DNA from 3 places in the Brachybacterium sp. J153 genome. Region 1 is predicted to be linked to each of the others. Evidence: riboswitches for the same ligand, from Rfam matches in the RefSeq annotation. Region 1 holds a riboswitch; each other region holds the start of a gene.
The links. A riboswitch is a leader RNA that binds a small molecule or an ion and turns the genes downstream of it on or off. The one in region 1 is predicted to bind thiamine pyrophosphate.

Region 1 (3,263 bases):
GGCGATGTCGCGCTGCGAGCCGTTGGGGTTGTCCTCGAAGCCGGCCGGTCCGTGGGTGGCGCCGGCGACGTAGCGGAACACCACGCGGCCCTCCGCCTCGAGCTCGTCGAGGGTGCGGGCGTCGGCCATGTACTGGCCGTCCTGGTTCTTCAGCGGGACGCGGATGACCTGGTCCTGGGCGTAGCCGGACGTCCAGGCGGTGCCCGTGTTCTCGACGCGCAGCGGCTGGTCGCGGCAGATGAAGGAGCGGTGGGCATTCTTGATCATCGCGCCGGGCAGCAGGTGGGTCTCGCAGAGGATCTGGAAGCCGTTGCAGATGCCGAGCACGGGCATGCCGCCGTTCGCCGCGTCCACGACCCTCTCCATGACGGGGGCGAACCGGCTGATCGCCCCGGCGCGCAGGTAGTCGCCGTAGGAGAAGCCGCCGGGCAGGACCACGGCGTCGACGTCCCTCAGGGAGTCCTCGCCGTGCCAGAGCGCGACCGGCTCGGCTCCGGCGAGGCGCACCGCGCGCAGAGCGTCGCGGTCGTCGAGCGTGCCCGGGAAGGTCACCACACCGATGCGCATCAGGCGTCCTCGACCTCGAGGGCGACGACGTCCTCGATCACGGGGTTCGACAGCAGGGTCTCGGCGGCCTCGCGCAGGGTCGCGAGGACCTCCTCGGTCACCTCGCCGGCGACCTCCAGCTCGAACCGCTTGCCCTGGCGCACGGAGGCGACGCCCTCGAAGCCCAGACGGGGCAGGGCCGCCGCGACCGCCTTCCCCTGGGGGTCCAGGATCTCGGGCTTCGGCATGACGTGGACCACGACGCGTGGCATGGGCGCTCCTCGGGGGCGGGCGGGGCAGGGACCTGCGGGTCATCCTACCGAGCGCGCCGGACCCGGAGGCGGGCGGTCCAGGGGCGTACGGTCGGGGGACCACCACGCCCCCCGGGAGTCGCCATGAGGATCCGCCATCTCGTCCATTCCTGCCTGCTCGTCGAGGTCGCCGCGCGGCGCGTCCTGATCGACCCGGGGATGTTCAGCGTCGAGGCCGTGCGCGCGCTCGAGGGGTCGATCGACCTGGTCGCGATCACGCACCAGCACGCCGACCACGTGCAGCGCGCCCTCCTCGCCGAGGTGCTCGAACGCCACCGGGACGCCGTGGTGCTCGCCGAGCCGGAGACGGTCGCGCTGCTCGCGGAGGCCGACGCCGGCCCGATGGGGGAGGGGCCCGCCATCCCGGCGGAGCGGATGCGCGCCCTGCCCGCGGGGGAGTCGCACGAGCTGCCCGCCGTCGGCGGCCGATCGCCGCTGCGGGTGACCGCGGCCGGCGGGGCGCACGCCGTCATCCACCCGGACATCCCGCGGGTCGGCAACACGGGCCTCGTGCTCTCGGCGGGGGACGGGCCGCGCCTCGGCGTCACCGGCGACAGCCTCGAGCCGCTCGCCGAGTTCCAGGGCATCGACGTGCTCGCGTTCGCAGTCGTCGCCCCCTGGTCGAAGATGTCCGAGACGATCGAGTTCCTGCGCGCGGTCCGTCCGCGGCTCGCCCTCCCGGTGCACGATGCGGTCGCGAGCGTCGGGGGCCGCGCGATCTACGTCCGCCAGGCGACGGCGCTCGCCGCCGAGGGCACCGAGGTGCGCGACTGGGTGGACCCGGAGCGCTCGATCGAGCTGTGAGCGGGTAGGGTGCCGGGCGTGCACGGGAGTCCGGTGAGCCGGGCTGAGAGGGAGTTCTCCAACTCCGACCGTAGAACCTGATCCGGATCATGCCGGCGCAGGGAGCTCCGCCAGGCGATCGTCGCCGCGCGCCCGTGCCCACTCGAAAGGCATGGACCGTGACCACACCGCCCGCAGCCCCCACCGCCCCGGCCGATCCGTCCGCGACACCGCTCGGCTTCGGCGTCGGCGCCCGCGTGACCGCCGCCGTGATGAGCGAGGACTACGCCCGGATCCTCGTCGGCGCCCTCTCCGCCCTCGACCTGACCGGGCTCGTGCGCGAGACCGGGGACGTCTCCACCTATCTGGGCGGCCACGAGACGCACCTGCAGCGCGCGCTGATCGACCTCGGCGAGGCGCTCGCCCGCACCGAGCACCACGCGACGATGTCGGTGCTGCTCTCGCGGGGCTGCCCCGGGGAGGTGGCCTGCGAGATGCCCGGTGGGGCGGGACCGCGCGTCACCGCCGTGCCGCCGCCACGGCGCACCGGGCGGTTCGCGAGCGCCGAGTGGGCGCTGTACCCGCTGGCCGACGCGGTCGCCGAGGACGGCACCCCGCCCGACCACATGCGCGACATCTACGCCGCGATCGACCACGCCCGCGAGCTCGGCACCTTCCGCGGCTCCGAGCACTTCGTCACCCGCCTCGAGGGCGACCTCGGCGACGTGATCGCGACGGCCATCGCCGGCTGGCTGCTCGTCGGCCGCGGCGTCCAGCACGTCACGAGCCACCTCACGATCTCCCTGAACAGCCCGTCCCACGATCTGCGCGAGCTGCCTGACGCGCCCGCTGAGATCTCTCCGGGCGCGACCGCGGGGACCGGGCCGGACGCGTCCGCGGAGGAGGCCCGATGAGCGCCGAGCCGCAGAGCCCCGACTCCCGTGAGGCCGCGGCGCCGCAGACCGCGCAGACCTCTCCCGATACTGGCGCCGCGCGCCCCCGCCGCGCTCCGCTGGCCCTCCGGGAGCTCGTGCTGGTCGTCGTGCTCGGCGTCGTGTTCGGCTTCCTGTACTGGGCGTTCGTGCAGGCCTGGAACCTGCTCGCGATTGCGATGGGACCCGCCGGCGACCTCGCCCAGCACGTGCTGTTCGGGTCCTGGCTGCTGGTCGGGCCCATCGCCATCGCGATCCTTCGCCGCCCCGGCGTGGGCATCCTCGCCGAGATCCTCGCGGCGGTGATCGAGGTGGTCTTCCTCGGCAGCCCCGTCGGTCCGCTGCTGCTGCTCTCCGCCGCGCTCCAGGGCCTCGGCTCCGAGCTGCCCTTCGCCCTGACCCGCTACCGCCGCTACGGCTGGGGCGTGTTCGCCGTCTCGGGAGCGCTCGGCGCGAGCCTCGTCTTCTTCTGGACCGCCTACCGCATGGGCTGGTACGGGCAGGACCTGCTCGCCCTCCGCCTCGGAATGCAGATGCTCTCCGGGGTCCTGCTCGGCGGGCTGCTCGCCCGCGTGATCGTGCGGGCGCTCGAGCGCACCGGGGTGCTCGCCGACTTCGCGATCGGGGCCGCCGGTGCGGCGGCGATCCCCGAGCGCCGTGTCCGCTGAGGCGGTGACGGCGCGGCCGGTGA
Region 2 (3,263 bases), on a different contig from region 1:
CGGGCGAGCAGGAAGTCGGTGTAGGCGCTGGTCACGGGGCCGACGGGGAGCGTCGCCGCCTCCGGTCGGGGGGCGAGCCAGCTGTGGTGTAACTCCATCTCGGTCTCGACGCAGGTCCGCGAGGAGGCCGACCAGAACGCACGCGCCTCGTCGTCCGGGGCGGAGGCGGCCAGTGCCGCCAGCGCCCGCGAGTACCGCTGCAGGTAGTGGGCGTCCTGCGCGAGATAGACGCTGAACTGCTCCTCCGGCAGGCTGCCGTCGACGAGGGCGGCGACGAAGCCCGAGTCGTCGATCGCGGCGGCGAGCGGCGCGCCCGCCTCCCAGAGCGCGGCGGTCCAGGGGCCGACGGGGGCGACGGCCGGGGCGGACCCGTGGGTGGGGGCGGGCCCGTCGGCTGGGGCAGGGTGGAGGTCTGCCGGCGCCTCGAGCCGGGCCGGCACCGCGTCAGGGCCGAGCCATGGTGCCGCGGATCCCGCCGCGGCGAGCCGGCGGCCGAGATGCCCGTGGTCCACGGGCCCGTTCCCGCCGCCCACCTGCAGCGCCGCGCCGTGCTGGATCGCTTCGTGCAGCCAGCGGCTCGCCCAGGCGAGCGCCGTCCGGGGGTCGTCGCCGGCGCCCAGCCGCGTGGCGAGCGCGGCGGCGAGGGAGCAGCCGGTGCCGTGCGTGCTGGTGGTGTCGACGCGGGTGGTCCGCACCGCGTGGCCCGTGCCGCCGCCGGCGGGGACCCAGGTCGTGGTGATCGCGCGGGTGTCGAGGTGTCCGGTCTTCACGACGACGGCGACACCGGTCTCGGCGGCGAAGCGCTCGGCCTGGGCGAGGGCCTCGGACTCGGTGCGCGCGGGGGCCTCGCCGGTGAGGACGGCGAGCTCGTCGAGGTTCGGGGTGATGGCGGTCGCGAGGCGGCACAGGCGCCGCATCGCCTGCTCGGCCTCGCCGGCGAGGAGGCGATCACCGCTGGTCGCGACCATGACCGGGTCGATGACGAGCACTCGCGGCGGATGCGCGCGGAGCCAGGTCTCGACGGCGTCGATGATCTCGGCGGTGCCAAGCATGCCGGTCTTGACGGCCTCGAGCTCGACATCGTCGGAGACCGCCTCGAGCTGCGCGGTGAGGACGGTGGCGGGCGGGAGGTGGATGTCGCGCACGCCGTGCGTGTTCTGCGCGACGACGGCGGTGACCGCGGCCATGCCGTAACCGCCCGCGGCGGTGATCGACTTGAGGTCCGCGGCGGTGCCGGCTCCGCCCGTCGGGTCCGTCCCGGCGATCGAGAGGACCCGGGGGAGGGCGGGTGCGGGGCGGGGGTCGGGCTGGGCCGTGCGGGCGGGCTGGGCCGTGCGGGCGTGCGGAAAGAGGGTGCGAGAATCCGAGCTCATGCGGACATCCCTTCGCTAGTACGAACTAGATCAGGTTCCACGGGTGTGATCTCAGCGCCTCGGGCGCACCCCGTGTCCAGCGGCCGAGTGTAGGGGAACGGCGCGGAGCCGCGCGGCGGCGTCTGGCTCAGGAGGCGTGCCGGACCGTCGCTCGGCCCGCCCGCCACCGCTCGTGCCGCCCACTGACCGGCCGGCTGTCGCTCCTGGCCCCCTGTACACCCGGGGTCCGACACACGAAACCCTGTCCGCCGCGACATGGGGAAAAACCCTGTGGATAACCCTGTTCTGGGGAGGAACGATTCGGCCCCCGTGGTGTTTCTCGTCGATCACCCGCCGTGGCGACGAAGTTATCCACAAATGCGAGAGCAGGGATTTCCCAGGTGGGTGATGAGGATTAGGGTGGAGGTGTTCGAGGGGGAGTTCTCGGCGCGGGTCCCGCGCCCTCCCCGACGGGGATGCAGAGGGGGTGGACGTGGTGAGCATCGTGCCGATCGACGGCTCCTCGTCGGGTTCCTCCTCCCGCGCCCCGAAGGCTGACGATGGGGCCGCGGTCGCGCCCTCGGCCGCCGGTCTGGCGCCCGTCGATCCTGACCTGCTCGCCTCTCTCCCGCTGCGCTTGCGCGCCGTCTCCGGTCGCACTCCCGGCACTCGCGAGGCCCTCCCGGCTCGCGGTGGCTGCGCAGATGATCCCCAGCTCAGCGCGGCATCACAGCGCGTCTGGGATGCCGAGCGGGCTGCCGCCCGAGCTCTCGTCAGCCAGTACCGCGCCCTCGCCGCGCTCCACGAGCTCGAGGGAGAGTACGAGGAGTGCGAGGAGGTGAACGAGGTCGACACCCTGCGCGCCGCCCTCGCCCTCCGCGTGACCCGCGGTGCCGCGGGATGGCGTCTCCGGGACGCGCACCAGGCCGTCCATCTGCTCCCGCGAGCGCTCGCTCGGCTCGACTCCGGGGAGATCTCCGCCGCCTGGTTCGAGCGGATCCTGAAAGGATCTCGAAGCCTGTCGGACGATTCCCGTCGACAGCTCGACGAGATCCTCTCCACCTGGTTCGCGGATATCACCTCGGAACGATTCTTCACCCTGCTGAAAGGTCTCATCGAGCTGCTCCGTCAGCGGGAGGATCGCCCCGATCCGGAATCCTGTCTCGAGCGGTCCGTCGAGCTGCTCCCGTCGCCGCAGCCGGGCGTCGGGATCCTGCAGATCACCGGTCCGATCCCCGACATCCTCGCCTGTTTCACGGAGCTCGACGAGACGGCCCGCGCCCTCCAGGCCGCCCAGCGCGCCGCCCTCCGCGAGGGTGCCCCGATCCCGCATGACCCGGAGGGGACGGTCCTCGAGAGCGGTCGCGCCCTGTCGCTCACGCGCCTGCGCTTCGCTCTGCTCACCTCCGCACAGCTGGACCCCGACGGTGTCGACGTGCCTGCCCCGCGCTTCCGCCTCAACATCACGATCCCGGCGCTCACGCTCCTCGGCGCGTCGGACGAGCCGGGCATGCTCGAGGGCACGACCCCGTTGCCGCCGTCGATGGCCCGCAGCCTCGCCGGCTCGGCGGATGTCTGGTACCGCGTGTTGACCGATCCCTGCAGCGGGGCCTTCCTGCCCCTGCCCGCCGAGCGGTACACGCCCACCCCGGCGATGCTCGAGCACCTGCGCTTGCGCAGCGCCCAGTGCGCTGTGCCGGGCTGCACCCGCCCCAGCTCGTGGGCGTCCGAGTGCGACCACCTCGAGGAGTGCCGCCGCGGCACCCCCGGCGCGGGCGGGCCCACCGACCTCGAGAACCTGCACCTCCTGTGCTGGCAGCACCACCTCGACAAGACCACCGGACTCCTCGACCCCGTCCGGATCCCCACCGGCCCCACCGAACCGGGCCGCACCCGCTGGCGGATCGGCGG
Region 3 (3,263 bases), on a different contig from region 1:
AAGTGCGCGGTCTTCGCGGGCTCGGCCGGCAGGGTCTCGTCGTGGTACTCCTCGGCCAGCTGCGGATCCAGCGAGAGCCCGAACTGGTCCCGCCAGCGGAACTCGAAGCGGGCCTTCGACAGGGCGTCGTCTCGCTCGCGGGCTCCGGGATGTCCCTTCGCGACATCGGCCGCGTGAGCGGCGATCTTGTACGTGATCACCCCGGTCTTCACGTCATCGCGATCCGGGAGCCCCAGGTGCTCCTTCGGCGTGACATAGCAGAGCATCGCGGTGCCGTAGCGGGCGATCTCCGTCGCGCCGATGGCGGAGGTGATGTGGTCGTAGGCCGGCGCCACGTCGGTGACCAGCGGGCCGAGCGTGTAGAACGGCGCGCCGTCGCACAGTTCCTGCTGGCGCTCCACGTTCTCGCGCACCAGGTGCAGCGGCACGTGCCCCGGGCCCTCGACCATCACCTGCACGTCGTACTCCCACGCCCGATGGGTCAGCTCGGCGAGGGTGTCGAGCTCGGCGAACTGCGCGGCGTCGTTCGCATCGGCGAGGCAGCCGGGCCGCAGCCCGTCGCCGAGGGAGAAGGAGACGTCGTAGCGGGCGAAGATCTCGCACAGCTCGTCGAAGTGCTCGTAGAGGAAGTTCTCCCGGTGCCGGGCCAGGCACCAGCCGGCCAGGATCGAGCCGCCGCGCGAGACGATCCCCGTGACCCGGTTCGCCGTCAGCGGCACGTAGCGCAGCAGCACCCCGGCATGGATCGTCATGTAGTCCACGCCCTGCTCGCACTGCTCGATCACGGTGTCCCGGAAGATCTCCCAGGTCAGCGCGTTCGCGTCCCCGTTCACCTTCTCGAGCGCCTGGTAGATCGGGACGGTCCCGATGGGCACCGGGGAGTTGCGCAGGATCCACTCGCGGGTGGTGTGGATGTCGTCCCCGGTGGAGAGGTCCATGACGGTGTCGGCGCCCCAGCGAGTGGCCCACTCGAGCTTGGAGACCTCCTCGGCGATCGAGGAGGTCACCGCCGAATTACCGATGTTCGCGTTGACCTTCACCAGGAAGCTGCGTCCGATGATCATCGGCTCCGCCTCGGGATGGTTCACGTTCGCGGGGATGATCGCGCGGCCCGCCGCGACCTCGCTGCGCACCAGCTCCACGTCGCAGCCCTCCCGCAGCGCGACATAGCGCATCTCCGGGGTGATCTCGCCGCGACGGGCGTAGTGCATCTGGGTGACGCGCCGGCCCGGGAGGGAGCGCAGAGGGGGCCGGGTCTCGCCGCGCCACTCGGCGCTGGCCTCGCCGCGGCGCACCGCCTCGCGCCCGTCGTCGGACAGATCGCGGGCCCGGCCCGCGTACTCCTCGACGTCGCCGCGGCCCCGGATCCACTCCTCGCGCAGCGGCGGCAGGCCCTCCTCCGGGACGCAGCCGGGGCCGGCGGTGCGGTACACCTCCAGCGGCGGGTTGGCCGTCCCGTCGGGGGAGGGGTCCTGGGCGATGCGGGTGACGGGCACCCGCAGGCCGTGCGCGGGGTCCTCGAGATGGCCGAGGCTGTGGGTGGGGTAGTTCTCAGGGCGTGCAGACATGCAGTCGCTCTCCTTCTTCCTTCGCCGGCATGACCCGGGGCAGGTTCGGTCGGTGCTCGAACCGCGACAGTTCGATCTCAGCCCGTTGCGACGGGCACCCGAGGGATCGGCGAAGACCGTAGCAGACGCATGCGGTCGCGTCCGAGGCGTCCGCGACGGCCGCCGGACCGCCACGCAGGGGTTCCTCGTCGACGAATACCGTGAGGTGATCCCCCGCACCGCGTGCTCGAGCTGGATCAGAACCTGTGCGTGCCCCGCAGCGGGCGGGGGACGCGCCTCGGGCAGGCCCAGCGGCGGGAGGTGTGGGCGATCGTCGAGGCGACCTGGGAGTTTAACGGTGCAGACGCAGTGATCGCGCTTCGGCTGCGGGCCGCCGCGGGGTGGGTCCCGGAGGTCGGCGTCTAGGGCGGGCGGATCCCGCAGCTTCGTGACGTGGTCTTCTTACCGCTTACCGCGATCGGTGACGGTGGCATACCGGAGGAGAGGAGCACGGCCGAGGCGCTGAGCGGCGGCGTCGAGTCGATGCTCGCGTACGACGAACTGCTGGCTCGCAGCGCGCTCGCGGGGGTGCAGTTCCCCCGAGAGTACGAGGGAGTGCTCTCGACCGCGGCGACCGAGGTGTCCGAGGGTGCACTGGCCCGCGGCGAGCTGGCTCGCTGGGAGGACCTCGACCTCTACGAGATCGTCGCTCGGCCGGAGTTGGCGACCTGGCGCACGCCTCGACGCAGCTACGTCTGGTCCTTCGCCGAGCCCTTCGACGAGGACTTCAGTCGGGCGCCCTGCTCGCCGGACGGCCGGCTCCGTTGGTGTGTCGCCGAGGTCGGCCTGCGCGTCAGGCGCGGTCACCGCCTCACCCGTCACGTCGTCCGTCTAGGGCAGGATCTGCGCTGAGCTCCCGACCAGTTCCTCGAGGAACGGCGGCTCCGCCCCGCGTCGTCCCACAGTGATCGCGGCGCTGCGCAGAGCGGTTGCGGCCCATGACTCTGCGGCCTGCTGAGGGACGGCGCCGTCGCGGATTTCCTGATCCGCGTCGGCGGTGAGGATCGCAAAGAGCAGGCCCGACATGAACGCATCGCCCGCCCCGATGGTGTCGGCGACGGTGACCGGCAGCGCCGGGATCTCGGCGGTCCAGTGCGGGGTGCTGAGCGTGCAGCCCTGGGCGCCACGGGTTACGACGAACAGCGCCACCCCCGACGCGTGCATCCGGTCCGCGACATCGACGAGGGGCTCGGCGGGATACAGCCACTCGAGGTCCTCATCGCTCATCTTCACGACGTGCGCCCGGTCGGCGAAGCGCTCCACCCGGCTGCGGATGCCGGCCACAGGCAGGCCGAGCGACGGCCGGACGTTCGGGTCGAAGCTGAGGAGCGTGCCCGGGTGTGCAGCGGAGAGTGCTGCCTCTACTGCGGCGGCGCCCGGCTCGATCGCCGTCGCCAGCGAACCGGTGTGGACGAGGCGCACCGGGTCGAGCCGGATCTCCCCGGGGTCCCATTCGATGTCGAAGCGGTAGGTCGCCGCGCCATCCGGACCGATCTGCGCCTCGGCGGTCGACGTCCTCTCCGGGGGCTCAGTGCCGGCCTCGCGCAGCCTCACGCCCGACTGCTCGAGGTGCTCGCGCAGAGCGTCGCCGTTCACGTCGGTGCCCAGGCGGGTAAGCAGCTCGGCGGGGACTCCGAGCCGCGCGAGACCCACGGC

Region 2: linked by a shared signal. The riboswitch ahead of V1258_RS05635 (bifunctional hydroxymethylpyrimidine kinase/phosphomethylpyrimidine kinase) and the one ahead of V1258_RS07430 (YkoF family thiamine/hydroxymethylpyrimidine-binding protein) in region 1 are both predicted to bind thiamine pyrophosphate.
Region 3: linked by a shared signal. The riboswitch ahead of thiC (phosphomethylpyrimidine synthase ThiC) and the one ahead of V1258_RS07430 (YkoF family thiamine/hydroxymethylpyrimidine-binding protein) in region 1 are both predicted to bind thiamine pyrophosphate.

What each region holds. Positions count from the first base shown of each region.
Region 1 covers NZ_JAZDCH010000012.1:133,616-136,878, forward strand. Annotated here, with positions in the region: gene purQ (phosphoribosylformylglycinamidine synthase subunit PurQ) at 1-567, opposite strand, end outside; gene purS (phosphoribosylformylglycinamidine synthase subunit PurS) at 567-818, opposite strand; gene V1258_RS07425 (MBL fold metallo-hydrolase) at 942-1,661, shown strand; TPP riboswitch at 1,674-1,782, shown strand; gene V1258_RS07430 (YkoF family thiamine/hydroxymethylpyrimidine-binding protein) at 1,820-2,554, shown strand; gene V1258_RS07435 (ECF transporter S component) at 2,551-3,240, shown strand; partial or broken gene V1258_RS07440 (ABC transporter ATP-binding protein) at 3,260-3,263, shown strand, end outside.
Region 2 covers NZ_JAZDCH010000010.1:17,911-21,173, forward strand. Annotated here, with positions in the region: gene V1258_RS05635 (bifunctional hydroxymethylpyrimidine kinase/phosphomethylpyrimidine kinase) at 1-1,373, opposite strand, end outside; TPP riboswitch at 1,364-1,456, opposite strand; gene V1258_RS05640 (HNH endonuclease signature motif containing protein) at 1,849-3,263, shown strand, end outside.
Region 3 covers NZ_JAZDCH010000026.1:9,771-13,033, forward strand. Annotated here, with positions in the region: gene thiC (phosphomethylpyrimidine synthase ThiC) at 1-1,568, opposite strand, end outside; TPP riboswitch at 1,568-1,678, opposite strand; gene V1258_RS12685 (hypothetical protein) at 1,791-1,973, shown strand; gene V1258_RS12690 (hypothetical protein) at 2,001-2,459, shown strand; gene V1258_RS12695 (carbohydrate kinase family protein) at 2,439-3,263, opposite strand, start outside.